3 regions of the Streptomyces sp. NPDC001568 genome follow, and region 1 is predicted to be linked to each of the others. Evidence: riboswitches for the same ligand, from Rfam matches in the RefSeq annotation. Region 1 holds a riboswitch; each other region holds the start of a gene.
The links. A riboswitch is a leader RNA that binds a small molecule or an ion and turns the genes downstream of it on or off. The one in region 1 is predicted to bind cyclic di-AMP.
Positions count from the first base shown of each region.

Region 2: another riboswitch for cyclic di-AMP. It lies ahead of ACFY0I_RS18680 (M23 family metallopeptidase); the one in region 1 lies ahead of ACFY0I_RS13500 (LysM peptidoglycan-binding domain-containing M23 family metallopeptidase).
Region 3: another riboswitch for cyclic di-AMP. It lies ahead of ACFY0I_RS20305 (transglycosylase family protein); the one in region 1 lies ahead of ACFY0I_RS13500 (LysM peptidoglycan-binding domain-containing M23 family metallopeptidase).

Region 1 is NZ_JBIAVF010000006.1:241,880-247,250, reverse strand. It holds gene ACFY0I_RS13520 (1-hydroxy-2-methyl-2-butenyl 4-diphosphate reductase) at 1-72, shown strand, start outside; gene hpnH (adenosyl-hopene transferase HpnH) at 78-1,109, shown strand; gene ACFY0I_RS13510 (aspartate aminotransferase family protein) at 1,106-2,509, shown strand; gene ACFY0I_RS13505 (tyrosine-protein phosphatase) at 2,535-3,344, opposite strand; cyclic di-AMP (ydaO/yuaA leader) riboswitch at 3,675-3,841, shown strand; gene ACFY0I_RS13500 (LysM peptidoglycan-binding domain-containing M23 family metallopeptidase) at 3,846-4,895, shown strand; gene ACFY0I_RS13495 (SGNH/GDSL hydrolase family protein) at 5,058-5,371, shown strand, end outside.
Region 2 is NZ_JBIAVF010000009.1:204,794-210,164, reverse strand. It holds gene ACFY0I_RS18685 (M16 family metallopeptidase) at 1-1,209, shown strand, start outside; cyclic di-AMP (ydaO/yuaA leader) riboswitch at 1,448-1,604, shown strand; gene ACFY0I_RS18680 (M23 family metallopeptidase) at 1,617-2,426, shown strand; gene ACFY0I_RS18675 (GntR family transcriptional regulator) at 2,670-3,335, shown strand; gene ACFY0I_RS18670 (HPr family phosphocarrier protein) at 3,565-3,846, opposite strand; gene ACFY0I_RS18665 (GNAT family N-acetyltransferase) at 4,044-5,371, shown strand, end outside.
Region 3 is NZ_JBIAVF010000010.1:252,175-257,545, forward strand. It holds gene ACFY0I_RS20295 (cytochrome P450) at 1-766, shown strand, start outside; gene ACFY0I_RS20300 (transglycosylase family protein) at 881-1,945, shown strand; cyclic di-AMP (ydaO/yuaA leader) riboswitch at 2,220-2,390, shown strand; gene ACFY0I_RS20305 (transglycosylase family protein) at 2,393-3,145, shown strand; gene eno (phosphopyruvate hydratase) at 3,478-4,764, shown strand; gene ACFY0I_RS20315 (septum formation initiator family protein) at 4,871-5,359, shown strand.

The sequences.
Region 1 (5,371 bases):
TTCCGTGTACTGCGTGCCCTACTGCCCGCGTTCCATGAATGGCACCGTTCTTCGCTGCTCCCCAGGAGGTGAGCCAGATGGCCATGCCACTGCGCCAGTCCATCAGGGTCGGGACCTATCTTCTCGAACAGAAGCTCCGCAAGCGGGAGAAGTTCCCGCTGATCGTGGAACTGGAGCCGCTCTACGCCTGCAACCTGGCCTGCGAGGGGTGCGGAAAGATCCAGCACCCGGCCGGGGTCCTCAAGCAGCGCATGCCGGTGGCCCAGGCCGTCGGCGCCGTGCTGGAATCCGGCGCGCCGATGGTGTCCATCGCGGGCGGTGAGCCCCTGATGCACCCCCAGATCGACGAGATCGTCCGGCAACTGGTGGCCAAGCGGAAGTACGTCTTCCTCTGCACCAACGCGATGCTGCTCCGCAAGAAGATCGAGAAATTCACCCCGTCCCCCTATTTCGCCTTCGCCGTCCACATCGACGGGCTGCGCGAACGGCACGACGAATCGGTCGCCAAGGAAGGCGTCTTCGACGAGGCCGTCGCGGCCATCAAGGAGGCGAAGCGGCGCGGTTTCCGGGTGACGACGAACTCCACCTTCTTCAACACCGACACCCCGCAGACCATCATCGAGGTGCTCAACTACCTCAATGACGACCTCCAGGTCGACGAGATGATGATCTCGCCCGCCTACGCCTACGAAAAGGCCCCTGACCAGGAACACTTCCTGGGCGTCGAACAGACCCGCGAGCTCTTCAAGAAGGCCTTCGCGGGCGGGAACCGGCGCCGCTGGCGGCTCAACCACTCCCCGCTCTTCCTCGATTTCCTGGAAGGGAAAGCGGATTTCCCCTGCACCGCCTGGGCCATTCCCAATTACTCCCTCTTCGGCTGGCAGCGCCCCTGCTACCTGATGAGCGACGGCTACGTGCCCACGTACCGCGAGCTCATCGAGGACACCGACTGGAGCAAGTACGGCCGCGGCAAGGACCCGCGCTGCGCGAACTGCATGGCGCACTGCGGCTACGAGCCCACCGCCGTCCTCGCCACCATGGGCTCCCTCAAGGAATCCCTGCGAGCGGCCCGGGAGACCATCGGCAGCAACCGGGCCGGCTCGTCATGACCGTCGGCCAGGGGGGCGGCAAGGGCTTCGACCTCGCCGCCCTGCTCGCCGAGCGCGGGGACGAGCGCTACGAGCTCCACTCCCGCCACCTCAACCACCAACTGCCCCGCATGCTGCACACCATCGGCTTCGACAAGGTCTACGTACGGGCCGAGGGCGCCCACTTCTGGGACGCCGAGGGCAACGACCACCTCGACATGCTGGCCGGCTTCGGAGTCATGGGCCTCGGCCGCCACCACCCCGTCGTCCGCAAGGCGCTGCACGACGTCCTGGACGCCCAGCTCGCCGACCTGACCCGCTTCGACTGCCAGCCGTTGCCGGGACTGCTCGCCGAGAAGCTGCTCTCGTACAGCCCCCACCTGGACCGGGTCTTCTTCGGCAACAGCGGCACCGAGGCGGTGGAGACGGCCCTGAAGTTCGCCCGGTACGCCACCGGCCGGCCCAGGATCCTCTACTGCGACCACGCCTTCCACGGGCTCACCACCGGCTCGCTGTCGGTCAACGGCGAAGCCGCCTTCCGGGACGGCTTCGCGCCGCTGCTCCCCGACACGGCGATCGCCCTCGGAGACCTGGACGCCCTGGAACGCGAACTGCGCCGGGGCGACGTGGCCGCCCTGATCGTGGAGCCGATCCAGGGCAAGGGGGTGCTCGCCGCGCCTCCCGGATTCCTGCGCGCGGCGCAGGAGCTCCTCCACCGGCACAAGGCCCTGCTGATCGCCGACGAGGTGCAGACGGGCCTCGGACGCACCGGTGATTTCTACGCGTACCAGCATGAACCCGGCGTCGAGCCGGACCTGGTGTGCGTGGCCAAGGCCCTGTCGGGCGGCTACGTACCGGTCGGCGCGACCCTGGGCAAGGACTGGATCTTCCAGCGCGTGTACTCCTCCATGGACCGCGTGCTCGTCCACTCGGCGAGCTTCGGCTCCAACGCGCAGGCGATGGCCGCCGGCCTGGCGGTGCTGAGCGTCATGGAGGACGAGGAGGTGACGGCGAACGCCCGCGCCATGGGCGACCTGCTGCGGGGCAGGCTCGCCGCCCTCGTGGACGAGTACGAGCTGCTGCACGAGGTGCGGGGGCGCGGGCTGATGATCGGCATCGAGTTCGGCCGGCCGTCCTCGCTGGGCCTGCGCAGCCGTTGGGCGATGCTCCAGGCCGCCCGCAAGGGGCTGTTCGCCCAGATGGTCGTGGTGCCGCTGCTGCGCAAGCACCGGATCCTCACCCAGGTGTCCGGGGACCACCTGGAGGTCATCAAGCTCATCCCGCCGCTGATCGTGGACGAACGCGACGTGGACCGGTTCGTCGGCGCCTTCCGGGAGGTCATGGACGAGGCGCACGGCGGGGGATCGCTGATGTGGGACTTCGGTCGGACGCTGGTGAAGCAGGCCGTCGGCAACCGCTGACGGCCTGCCGGCCGGGGAAGCGCCCCTACGGTTCCAGCAGTCCGTCCCGTAGCCGGACCAGGGTCTCGGGCGCCAGCCCGAGACCCTCGGCGAGGTACCGGTCCACCCCGCCCCACTCCTCGTCGATGGTCTCGTACGCCGCCTCCAGATACGCGGCGCGCGCGTCGAAGAGCGGCGCCAGCAGTTCCGCCACCTCGGCCGGGCGGGGCGGGGCGGCATCCGCGCCGCGCCGCATCCGGTAGCGGCGGTGCGGGGCGTTCGACTCCAGGTAGTCCGCCGCGATCGCCTCCCGCTCGACGCCGAGCGCCAGCAGCGTGACGGCGATCGACAGACCGGCCCGGTCCTTGCCCGCGGCGCAGTGCATCAGCGCCGGCACGCTGTCCTCGGCCAGCGCGTGCACGACCCGACTGTGTTCGGCGGTCCGGGTGCGGATCATCGTGCGGTACGAGGTGGTCATGCGCTCGACCGCCCGACCCTCCCCGAGGACGGTGCGCAACTGGGCGAGGTCGCCGTCGCGCACGATCTTCCAGAACTCCTTCCCGGCGGCCGGGTCGGACAGCGGGATGTTCACGTAGCGCACGCCCGGCAGCTCCACGTCCGGCCCTTCCAGGGCGTGGTCGGCGCGGTTGCGGAAGTCGAAGACCGTGTGCAGACCGAGCGACGCGAGGAACTGTGTTCCCGTTTCGGTGGCATGCGCCAGATGTCCGCTTCTGAACAGTCGTCCCGACCTGACCCTCCGTCCGTCGACGGTCGGCAGGCCGCCCACGTCACGGAAATTGCGGACTCCCGTCAGCTCCGGTTCAGGTTCGGGCCGCGCCGGGAGGGGTGGTGGTATCCGATGGGTCACGAGGGGTCCTCCGCATCGTCCTGAGGTGTCCGAATTACGCCGGTTGGGAGCAACTTGCCATATGTGGAGGCGAGATCGCGCCAGGCTCCGTGAGCCAGATCATACGGTGACCGTGTGTGCCCGATCGCGAAATCCGAATTCCCACGCCAGGGCGGTTGTTGCTGGTGCGGAATGGACGCAGGGTGACCGGAATTCCGTCGCTCCCCCATACCTGTGATTGCGTCAGGGAATGTGCGGCTTGTTGCCCGTGGACCCGCTCGATTACCTTCACGACCGATCCGGGTGGACAGCCTAATCCTGCCGCCGCCCGGGAACCGCACCCGACTATCGACGCGCGCGGCAGGAGCGGGGGAACCAGGTAAGCCGCCGGACCGGAGCATCCTCCGGGCCGGCTAGGGGTGAAGCCGTACGCGTCCTCGACGTGCGCGGCCGGACATCTCCAGTCCGAACCCGACAGCTCACCTCGCAGGCGACGGAGAGGAATTCGCCATGCCCGGTAAGGGTAAGCATCGCCGACCGAAGTCCCGTTCCATATCCCGCGGTCTGACCGTGGCCGGCACCGGCGGCGCCGCCCTCGCGCTGCCGCTGATCGGGGCCACCGGCGCCCACGCCGCCGCCCCCGCGGCGACCCCGGCCACGGCACCCGCGCAGGCGCCGCAGGCCCCGGCGGCCCTTCAGGCCGCTGCCGCCGCCACGCCCACCGCTACGCCGACCGCCGCTCCCGCCGCGGTCTACACGGTCGTCGCCGGCGACTACCTCTCGAAGATCGCCGCCGAGCGCCGGCTCACGGGCGGCTGGGAGCAGCTCTACGCCGACAACCGCGACGCCGTCGGCAGCGACCCCTCCCTCATCCACCCGGGCCTCAAGCTGACCCTCGGCGCTCCGGGCTCGGCCGCGGCCGCACCGGCCCCCGCCGCTCCGGCCCCGACCAAGAAGCAGTCGGCGCCCGCGACCCCGGACTCCGCCTCCGAGTCGGGCTCCGGCGCCCGCTCCGACCGCTCCGAGCGCTCCTCCAGCCGCCCTGAGGCGTCCGACGAGCGGACCTCCGCCCCGAAGGCGGCGCCCAGGAAGGCCGCGCCCGCGCAGAAGCCCGCCGGCTCGGGTCAGGCGGCGCCCTCGACTCCGTCGACCTCCGGCGGATTCGTGGCCCCGGTCGCCGGTGGCGTCTCCACCGCGTACCGCATGGGCGGCAGCATGTGGTCCTCCGGTTACCACACCGGCGTCGACTTCATGGCGAGCACCGGAACCACCGTCAAGGCCGTCGGCGCGGGCACCGTGGTCTCCGCCGGATGGGGCGGCTCGTACGGCAACGAGGTCGTCATCAAGCACGCGGACGGCAAGTACTCCCAGTACGCGCACCTCTCCTCGCTGTCCGTCTCGGCCGGCCAGAGCGTCACCGGCGGCCAGCGCATCGGCCTCTCCGGCGCCACCGGCAACGTGACCGGCCCGCACCTCCACTTCGAGATCCGCACGGGCCCGTCCTACGGCTCGGACATCGACCCGCTGGGCTACCTCCGCTCCAAGGGCGTCAGCGTCTGACGGCACCGGCCGTCGGACACGGACACGCGTGAGGCCGGGACCCGAGGGGGGTCCCGGCCTCACGTGTACTTATTCCTTATCCCCCGCGTGGTACAGATCACGGTCCGTCAACCCCTCATTACGTTGGCGTAGGTTGGTTGCGACGGTGAAGGATGTGTTCCCGTGGCAGCGACGACGACGACACTCAAGACCATCGGCTCGTACGCGGCGATCGGGGACAGCTTCACCGAAGGCGTGGGAGACCCGGGACCCGGGGATTCCTATCTCGGCTGGGCGGACCGCCTCGCCGTGCTTCTCGCCGATCAGCGCGACGAACACGACTTTCGGTACGCGAATCTGGCCGTGCGGGGGAAGCTCCTCGACCAGATCGTGGCCGACCAGGTCCCGAGGGCCCGGGCCCTCGCACCGGACCTGGTGACCTTCTGCGCGGGCGGGAACGACATCATCCGCCCCGGCAGCGACCCGGACGACGTGGC
Region 2 (5,371 bases), on a different contig from region 1:
GCGGAGCCCGAGGGCCTCGACGGGGTGGCCACGATCATGGCCCGCGCCCTGTCGGAGGGCACCGACAAGCACTCCGCCGAGGAGTTCGCCGCCGAGCTGGAGCGCTGCGGCGCCACGCTCGACGCGCACGCCGACCACCCCGGCCTGCGGGTTTCCCTGGAGGTTCCGGCCTCCCGCCTGCACAAGGCGATGGGCCTGCTCGCCGAGGCGCTGCGCGCGCCCGCCTTCGCCGACAGCGAGGTCGACCGGCTGGTGCGCAACCGGCTCGACGAGATCCCGCACGAGCTGGCCAACCCGCAGCGCCGCGCGGCCAAGCAGCTCTCCAAGGAGCTCTTCCCGGCCTCCCTGCGCATGTCCCGGCCGCGCCAGGGCACCGAGGAGACGGTGGCCCGCATCGACTCCGCGGCCGTCCGTGCCTTCTACGAGGCGCACGTGCGCCCCGCCACCGCCACCGCGGTGGTCGTCGGCGACCTGACCGGCATCGACCTGGACGCCGTCCTGGCCGACACCCTGGGCAGTTGGACCGGTGACACCGCCGAGCCCCGCCCGGTGCCCCCGGTGACCGCCGACGACACGGGCCGTGTGGTCATCGTCGACCGGCCCGGAGCCGTCCAGACGCAGTTGCTGATCGGTCGGATCGGCGCGGACCGCCACGACCTCGTGTGGGCCCCGCAGGTGCTCGGCACGTACTGCCTCGGTGGCACGCTCACCTCCCGCCTGGACAAGGTGCTGCGCGAGGAGAAGGGGTACACGTACGGCGTGCGCGCCTTCGGTCAGGTGCTGCGTTCCACCGCCGACGGCAAGGGCGCCTCGATGCTCGCCATCAGCGGCTCGGTGGACACCCCGAACACCGGCCCGGCGCTGGAGGACCTCTGGAAGGTGCTGCGCACCCTCGCGGAGGGCGGTCTGACCGACGCCGAGCGGGACGTGGCGGTGCAGAACCTGGTGGGCGTGGCCCCGTTGAAGTTCGAGACGGCGTCCTCCGTCGCGGGCACGCTGGCCGACCAGGTCGAGCAGGAGCTGCCGGACGACTACCAGGCGCGGTTGTACGCCCGGCTGGCCGAAACCGGTACGGCGGAGGCGACTTCGGCGGTCGTGCGCGCCTTCCCGGTGGACCGTCTGGTGACGGTGCTGGTGGGCGACGCGGCGCAGATCGAGGAGCCCGTACGGGCACTGGGCATCGGCGCCGTAACCGTCGTCACCAACTGACCCGTGGTCGACCGGTAATCGAGCGGCGGACGACCGCCGCTCCACCGGTAACCGACCGATTCTGAAGGGGCTCTGATGGATTATCCGTCAGGGCCCCTTTTGTCCGATTAGTGGTTTGGTTGCTCGTATGCGGTGTGGCGTACGCAACAAAAGCGCTCGTGTGTTTGGCGATCCACTGATGATCCGCCTAGCGTCGGCCCTGCTGTTCGTCAGTTGTGCCCGCCGCATCCGCGGCACCGAACAGTGATCGCCGAGTCCCCGTCAGGCGCGAGCCTGGGGAGCCGGGGACCCACAGTCCCTGGGGTGAATCGGACCGCCTCGCAAGAGGAGGTCCGTAGGAGACCTTCCTGCTCCGAACCCGTCAGCTAACCCGGTAGGCGAGAGGGAAGGAAAGGATCACCCCCTTCATGGCGTTTGGCAGTCGTCCCACCGGCTCCGGCAAGCACCGCGGCTCCAGCCGTCTGAGCCGCAAGACCGCCGGCTACGCCGGTATAGCCGCCCTCGCCACCACGGGCGTGGTCGGCACCCTCGCGGCTCCCGCCTTCGCGGCGGACAACTCGGGCCCCTCCATGGAGGACACCGGCCAGAACCCGGTGGTCGTCGCGAACGACCTCCAGGGCGACATCGTGGCCCAGGCCGATTCCCAGCAGCGCGCCGCCGAGGCCGTCTCCGCCCAGGCCCAGGCCGAGGCCGACGCCAAGCAGCGCGCCGCCGAGGCCAAACGCGTCGCCGAGGTCGCCGAGGCCAAGGCGAAGGCCGACCGGGAGACCGCCGAGCGCGTCGCCCGCGAGGAGGAGCGCAAGCGCCTCAACACCTACGTCTCGCCGGTCGCGGGCTCCTACGTCAGCACCTCCTACGGTGCGGGCGGTGCCATGTGGTCCTCCGGTAGCCACACGGGCATCGACTTCCACGCCTCCCTCGGCACCACGATCCGCGCCGTCGGCGCCGGTACGGTCGTCGAGGCCGGCTGGGGCGGCGCCTACGGCAACAACGTGATCATCAAGCACAACGACGGCACGTACACGCAGTACGGCCACATGGACTCGCTGACCGTGTCCGCCGGCCAGCAGGTCGCCCCGGGCCAGCAGATCGGCCGCGCCGGCACCACCGGCAACTCCAGCGGCGTGCACCTGCACTTCGAGGCCCGCACCAGCGCCCAGTACGGCTCGGACATCAACCCGCTGGCGTACCTGCGCTCGCACGGTGTGAACCTCTGACCCGAGCGGCACCGCACCACCACTTCCACGGACGACCCCGGCTCACCGAGCCGGGGTCGTCCGCGTTCCCGGAGCCCATCGCGCCGGCCGACCCGGTCCTTCCAGGGTCCGCCTCTTCCCGTTGCGTGAAATGTTTCGGATTTCCGGCCGTCCTCGGAAATATTCGCGTGTTGCAATAGAGTCGCGACACGGTCACGATTCCGGCGACGGCGCCGGCAGCCGAATTCACGCGGAGGTCCGGCCTTGCGTATTCCCGCGCACGCGGTGTGCACAGCGATCCGCGACGATATCGTCTCCGGCTTCTTCGGGCCGGGCGGCCGCCTCACCGAGGAGGTCCTGGCCCGCCGCTACGGGGTCTCCCGCGTCCCGGTGCGCGAGGCGCTGCGCACCCTGGAGTCCGAAGGGTTCGTCACCACGCGCCGCCACGCGGGCGCCTGCGTGGCGGAGCCCACCGAACAGGAGGCGGCCGACCTCCTGGAGCTACGGATGCTGCTGGAGCCCCTCGCGGCCTCCAGGGCGGCCCGCAGGCGGACGGATGCCCACCTGCGGGTGCTGCGCGGGCTGGTCCGGCTGGGGCAGGAGCGGGCCCGTAGGGGTCAGGGGGGCGATCTGCGGGACCTGGGGGGCTGGTTCCACGAAACCCTCGCCCAGGCCTCCGGTAGCCCGGGCCTGATCGCCCTGCTGACCCAGACCCGGCGCAAGATCGCCTGGATGTACACGGTGGAGGCGCCCGCGCGCCCCGTGGAGTCCTGGGCCGAACACGGCGCCATCGTCGACGCGGTGGCCCGCGGGGACGTCGAACGGGCCCGGGCGCTGACCGCGCAGCACGCGGCGCGCGCCGCCGAGGCGCACCGGCCGCGGGTGAGGACTCCGCAACCTGCCGTAAACATGTCGAGCGTCCGGCATTAACACGGGCCGTATACAAAGGTGGGTGGATATTCTCACGGCGCCGGGCGGTTCGTGGTACCGCACATTTCTCCTGCTCTCTTTCCGGCCTTCTTCTTCCTTCGGGTTTCCGGTTTTGCGTCCGGCGTCGAATTCCCGCCCGCGCGGCCGAAAAGCAGAAGAGCCGCAGTCCCCGGGGTCACCGGGGGCTGCGGCTCTTCTGCTCGTTCGGGGTGGTACCGGACCCGAAGGGTCAGACGGTCTCCGGGAGCTCATCGAGGCCCTCGGCGACCAGCTTCGCGAGGCGGTCCAGGGCGGCGTCCGCACCCTCGGCCTCCGAAGCGAGAACGATCTCCTCGCCGCCCTGGGCGCCCAGGCCCAGGACCGCCAGCATGGAAGCGGCGTTGACGGGGTCGCCGCCCGCCTTCGCGATGGTCACCGGGACGCCGGAAGCGGTCGTCGCCCGGACGAAGATCGAGGCGGGACGAGCGTGCAGGCCCTCGGCCCAGCCGACGTTGACGCGGCGCTCTGCCATGGTGATGCCCTTCAGGTTCTTACGGTTGTCTAGACCAGTCTCTCACGGCACCCCGAATGCTCGGACCGACCTTCGGCCCCGATCCACCGCCGTTCGACCTTCCCCAGCTTGCACCGCTTCGCCCCGGACTGCCGCGTTCGGCGCGCGCTCGCGTCCAGGCCGGTCCGCCCGGCCCGTCCGCCCCTTAGGGTGACCCCATGACGACCGCGTCGGACCCCTCGTACCCGGCCCACTGGGAAGCGGACGTCGTGCTGCGCGACGGCGGCACCGCCCGCATCCGTCCCATCACCACCGAGGACGCGGGACGGCTCACCAGCTTCTACGAACAGGTCTCCGACGAGTCGAAGTACTACCGCTTCTTCGCGCCGTACCCGCGCCTGTCCGACCGCGACGTGCACCGCTTCACGCACCACGACTACGTGGACCGCGTCGGCCTCGCGGCGACCATCGGCGGCGAGTTCATCGGAACCGTCCGCTTCGACCGGATCGGCCCCGACGGCCGGCCGGCCCCCGTCCCGGCCGACGAGGCCGAGGTCGCCTTCCTCGTCCAGGACGCCCACCAGGGCCGCGGCGTGGCCTCCGCGCTCCTGGAACACATCGGGGCCGTGGCCCGGGAGCGGGGCATCCGTCGGTTCGCCGCCGAGGTGCTGCCCGCCAACAACAAGATGATCAAAGTGTTCACGGACGTCGGCTACCAACAGAGGCGCAGCTTCGAGGACGGCTCCGTCCACCTCACCCTCGACCTCGAACCCACCGCCGAATCCCTCGCCGTGCAGCGCGCCCGCGAACAGCGCGCCGAGGCCCGCTCCGTCCAGCGGCTGCTGGCCCCCGGCTCCGTCGCCGTCATCGGCGTCAGCCGCTCCGGCTCGGGCGTCGGCGCGGCGGCCCTGCGCAACCTGCGCGACGGCGGCTTCCACGGGCACCTCTACGCCGTCAACGAAGCCCGCGCCCCCGGCATCGAGGGGGACCTGCTGGACGGCGTACGGGCCTACCGCACCGTCGCGGACATCGGCGCCCCCGTCGACCTCGCCGTGATCGCCGTCCCCGCCGAACGCGTCCCGGACGCCGTCGCCCGCTGCGGCGAACACGGGGTGCAGGGCCTGGTCGTGCTCTCCGCCGGCTACGGGGAGAGCGGCCCCCTCGGCCTGGCCCGCCAGCGCGAACTGGTGCGGCAGGTGCGCTCGTACGGGATGCGGCTGATCGGCCCCAACGCCTTCGGGGTGATCAACACCGCCCCCGACGTCGAGCTGAACGCCTCCCTGGCCCCCGGTCCCACCGCCGCCCGCGGCCGCATCGGCCTGTTCACCCAGTCCGGAGCCATCGGCATCGCGCTGCTGGCCGGACTGCTCCGGCGCGGCGGAGGGCTGTCGTCCTTCATCTCCGCCGGGAACCGGGCCGACGTCTCCGGCAACGACATCCTCCAGTACTGGTACGACGACGAAGCCACCGACGTGGCCCTGCTCTACCTGGAAACCCTCGGCAACCCGCGCAAGTTCACCCGCCTCGCGCGCCGCACCTCCGCCGT
Region 3 (5,371 bases), on a different contig from region 1:
CGTACCGCGCGAGGACCAGGACGACTTCCGCGACTGGGCCGGGATGATGATCCGGCACGGTGGCGGCCCGCGCGGCGGAGTCGCCCGCTCGGTCAAGCAGATGCGCACCTATCTCGGGGAACTCATCCACCGGAAACGGGACGACCTCGGCAATGACCTCATCTCCGACCTGATCCGGGCAAGTGACCACGGTGACCACCTCACCGAGGCCGAGGCCACGGCGATGGCGTTCATCCTGCTGTTCGCCGGCTTCGAGACGACCGTGAACCTCATCGGCAACGGCGTCCACTCCCTCTTCATGAACCCGGAACAGCGCGAGCGGCTCCAGGCCTCCCTCGCGGCGGGCGAGAGCGCCCTCCTGGAGACCGGGGTCGAGGAACTCCTGCGCTACGACGGCCCGGTGGAGCTGGCGACCTGGCGGTTCGCGACCGTCCCGCTGACCCTCGGCGGGCAGGAGGTCGCGGCCGGCGACCCGGTGCTGGTGGTCCTCGCTGCGGCCGACCGGGACCCCGAGCGGTTCGCCGATCCGGACACCCTGGACCTGTCCCGGAGTGACAACCAACACCTCGGCTACGGCCACGGGATCCACTACTGCCTCGGCGCTCCGCTCGCCCGGCTCGAAGGACAGACGGCGCTCGCGACTTTGCTGACGCGTCTGCCGGATCTGGAACTTGCCGTTCCCCCCACGGACCTGCGCTGGCGCGGCGGACTCATCATGCGTGGCCTACGCACCCTTCCGGTTCGCTTCACACCTCGAAACAACTGAGTCGCATTCCGACGCCGTCTGATCACACGTCAGTCACCTGCCGAACTTGTGACAATCGTTCGAAGGCCGCTAGGTTCTGCCGTTACCCCGCCGTTATGCGAAAGGTGCAGCCTCATGCGTTCCGGGAACGGCCGCCACAGACGCCCCCGCCAGGTACCCGCCCTGGTCGTCACCGCCGGAGTCACAGGCTCCGCACTCGCCCTGCCCCTGCTCGCCGCGACGAACGCGAGCGCGGCCGACACGACCACGTGGGACAAGGTGGCCGACTGCGAGAGCGGCGGCAGCTGGAGCGCCAACTACGGCAGCGGCGAGTACGGCGGGCTCCAGTTCACGCAGGAGCAGTGGAGGAACGCGGGCGGACTCGCCTACGCGGAGCGCCCCGACCTCGCCAGCCGCTCCCAGCAGATAGCCGTCGGCGAGAAGGTGCTGGCCTCGCAGGGCCCCCAGGCGTGGCCGCTGTGCGCCGCCTCGGCCGGTCTGACCCAGCAGGGTCCGGCCGCAGCGGTGGACCCGGGTGACCCCAGGCCCGCCGGGCCGGTCGCCCCCACCCCGGTCCGGCCCGACGGTTCGGTGCCCGTCGCCGGCTCCGAGCCCGCCGTCGACTTCGGGGCCCCGACCCCGCAGCCGGGGCAGGAGGGCCCGTCGACCGGCCCGACCGGCCTGCCGGACTACCCGCTGGGCCCGACCAGCGGACTGCCCGTCATGCCCGACCCCGACTCCCCGGCCCCGTCCACGGACCCGACGGTCCCGCCGACGACCGTGCCGCCCACCACGACCCCGCCCACCACGGCCCCCACCACCCCGGTGGACCCGACGGCCCCGACGGCCCCGACGGCCCCCGGGACCCCCGGCGTTCCGGGCACGCCCACCGTCCCGGTGGACCCGACGGCGCCCACGGCCCCGCTCACCCCGGGCGCCACGCCCTCGGCCGTGCCCGCCGGTGCGGTCGACGGAGCGGGCAAGCACCGCGGCCCGGCCGCCGTCGAGGTGCCCGGCACTTCTGACGCCGCGTCGACCCCCTCGTACACGGTGAAGGCCGGCGACAGCCTCGCCGCGATCGCCGACTCCCAGGGCCTCAAGGGCGGTTGGAACAAGCTCTACGCGGCCAACGAGCAGGTCATCGGTGGGGACGCGGACCTCATCAAGCCGGGTCAGAACCTGGATCTAACCAAGGAATAGGGGCAGTTCGCCCACCCGGAAAGAGCTGAATGTCCGTTATCGGCAAATGAGACATGCGTCTCTTCCGATCAACTGGCGTGTCTCGTTCCGGAACTTCCACAAACCCGCCCCTCACCTGCGTAAACGTACTTTTGAGGAACGCAAGTAGGCCGGTTTCTCCCTGATGTCGCGCGTTGAACATCAGGGGGAGACCTGTCTACCTTCTGAGTCGCTCGCCACCGCGGGCTCCTTCGACCGCATCGCCGAATCCTGCCGGCGGACGGGGGGAACAGTCGTCGCGCAAGCGCCGAAGGCAGGAGCGGGGGAACCAAGGTAGGCGCCGGGAACGGTCGTTGGAAGACGGCTGCGCACCGGCTTGGGGTTAAGCCACGTGCTCGACACGTGACCGGGCAACTCATCCGCCCGAACCCGACAGCTCACCTCGAAGGCGTCGGTGAGGAGAACTCCATGCTGCTTTCCGGCAAGGGCAAGCACCGTCGCGGCTCCAAGGCCGTCCGTATCGTCACGCTCGCCGGTGTCGCCGGTGTCGCCGTCGCGGCCCCGCTGATGACGGCCGGTACCGCGAGCGCCGCCACCGTTTCCGAGTGGGACAAGGTCGCGGCGTGCGAGTCCGGTGGCAACTGGGCCATCAACACCGGCAACGGCTACTACGGCGGCCTGCAGTTCTCGGCCTCCACCTGGGCCGGCTACGGCGGCAAGGCGTACGCCGCGCAGGCCAACCAGGCCAGCAAGTCCCAGCAGATAGCCATCGCCGAGAAGGTCCTCAAGGGCCAGGGCAAGGGCGCCTGGCCGCACTGCGGCAAGGGCCTGTCCAACGCCGCGTACAACGGCGGCGGCTCGACCACCACGCCCGCCAAGCCGAAGCCCGAGACGAAGCCGGCCAAGCCCGCCCCGGCGAAGCCCGCGAAGCCGGCCACGCCCGCCAAGCCGGCGACGCCGAAGGCCGAGCCGAAGCGCACCGAGGTCCCCGTCTCGCGCTCCGAGCGCGTCGAGACCCCGGCCGTCAAGCCGCAGGCCCCCAAGACCGAGGCCCCGGCCACCGGCAACGGCTCCTACGTGGTCAAGGCCGGCGACACCCTGGGCACCATCGCCCAGGCGAACGGCGTCAAGGGCGGCTGGGAGAAGCTCTTCCAGCTGAACAAGGACACCGTCAAGGACGCCGACCTGATCTTCCCGGGTCAGAAGCTGACGCTCAGCTGAACTCCTGCATGACACCGCATCACCCGCGGTCGCTCAGCATGCCCACCGCCCGGCGCGCATCACCTCGCGCGCCGGGCGGCGGCATGCTCGCAGGCATGTCCCGGGGCACGTTCCGGGGCGCGCTCCGGAACCGGTGCGGGCGGCCCTTCGCGGGCCGAAGCCCAATTTTTCCAGAGCCCTATGTCCTGGAAGAGGGGCATTCAGCCCCTATTTCGTCCCAGGACCCGGGCGGTCGGCGGGCCCAGTGCCCGGAGCCGGTTAGGCTCTAGGCGGCAAGGCCATCCCACGGCCTGACACGCCACCGCACACCCAGCGTCACATCCCAGAAGGAGATGCTCGTGCCGTCCATCGACGTCGTCGTAGCCCGGGAAATCCTGGACTCCCGAGGCAACCCCACGGTCGAGGTCGAGGTGGGCCTCGACGATGGCAGCACCGGCCGTGCTGCAGTTCCGTCCGGCGCCTCCACCGGTGCATTCGAGGCCATCGAGCTCCGTGACGGTGACCCCAACCGTTACTTCGGCAAGGGTGTCGAGAAGGCCGTCCTCGCCGTCATCGAGCAGATCGGCCCGGAGCTCGTCGGCTACGACGCCACCGAGCAGCGCCTGATCGACCAGGCCATGTTCGACCTGGACGCCACCGACAACAAGGGCTCCCTCGGCGCCAACGCGATCCTCGGCGTGTCCCTCGCCGTGGCGCACGCCGCCTCCGAGGCCTCGGACCTGCCGCTCTTCCGCTACCTCGGCGGCCCGAACGCGCACCTGCTGCCCGTTCCGATGATGAACATCCTCAACGGTGGGTCGCACGCCGACTCCAACGTGGACATCCAGGAGTTCATGATCGCCCCGATCGGCGCGGAGTCCTTCTCCGAGGCGCTGCGCTGGGGTGCCGAGGTCTACCACACCCTCAAGAAGGTCCTGCACACCAAGGGCCTCTCCACCGGTCTCGGTGACGAGGGCGGCTTCGCGCCGAACCTGGAGTCCAACCGCGCCGCGCTCGACCTCATCGTCGAGGCCATCAAGCAGGCCGGCTACGTCCCGGGCAAGGACATCGCGCTCGCGCTCGACGTCGCCGCGTCCGAGTTCTACAAGGACGGCAAGTACGAGTTCGAGGGCCAGTCCCGCTCGGCCGCCGAGATGACCGAGTACTACGAGGAGCTCGTCTCCGCGTACCCGATGGTCTCCATCGAGGACCCGCTGTACGAGGACGACTGGGCCGGCTGGAAGACCCTCACCGACAAGCTGGGCGCCAAGGTCCAGATCGTCGGCGACGACCTCTTCGTCACCAACCCGGAGCGCCTCGCCCGCGGCATCGAGGAGGGCTCCGCGAACGCCCTGCTCGTGAAGGTGAACCAGATCGGTTCGCTGACCGAGACCCTCGACGCCGTCGAGATGGCCCAGCGCAACGGCTTCAAGTGCATGATGTCGCACCGCTCCGGCGAGACCGAGGACGTCACCATCGCCGACCTCGCCGTCGCCGTGAACTGCGGCCAGATCAAGACCGGCGCCCCGGCCCGCTCGGACCGCGTCGCCAAGTACAACCAGCTGCTGCGCATCGAGGAGATCCTCGACGACGCCGCCGTGTACGCGGGCCGCTCCGCCTTCCCGCGCTTCAAGGGCTAAGGGCCAATCAGCGCCTCGCGGCGCCGGCCTCCGTACGTCCCCGCACTCGGTCCCGTACCGTGTGCGGGGACGTATTGCGTAGCGCGCATCCAGGGGAGGCGGGACCATGGCCGGGAACCGGGACCGGTTCTCCACCTTCTCGACGGCGACCAGGCTCAAGCAGCTCGGTGAGCGGACCGCCGCGCACGTCTACCGCTCGCAGTCGCGGCGTCAGGTCCGCCGCAGCCGGCTCACCGGCCGGGCCGCACTGCTTGTCCTCGTCCTCTGTACCCTGGTCGTCGCCCTCGCGTACCCGATGCGCCAGTACGTGTCCCAGCGCTCGGAGATCGCGGACCAGCAACGGGCCGCGGTCGACGCGTACAAGCGCCTCGAACAGCTCCGCGACGAGAAGGCCCGCTGGCAGGACCCCGCCTACGCGGAGCAGCAGGCGCGCAAGCACCTGCACTTCCTGCGCCCGGGCGAGACCGGCTACATCATGAACGACCCCGGGGCCGAGGCCTCGGAGCGCCGCCGCGGCGGGCAGGCCGGTTCCGACCGGCCCTGGTACTCCAACGTCTGGGACGGGGTCGACAAGGCCGACCGCCCCGGAGACTGAGCGCGTACCCGC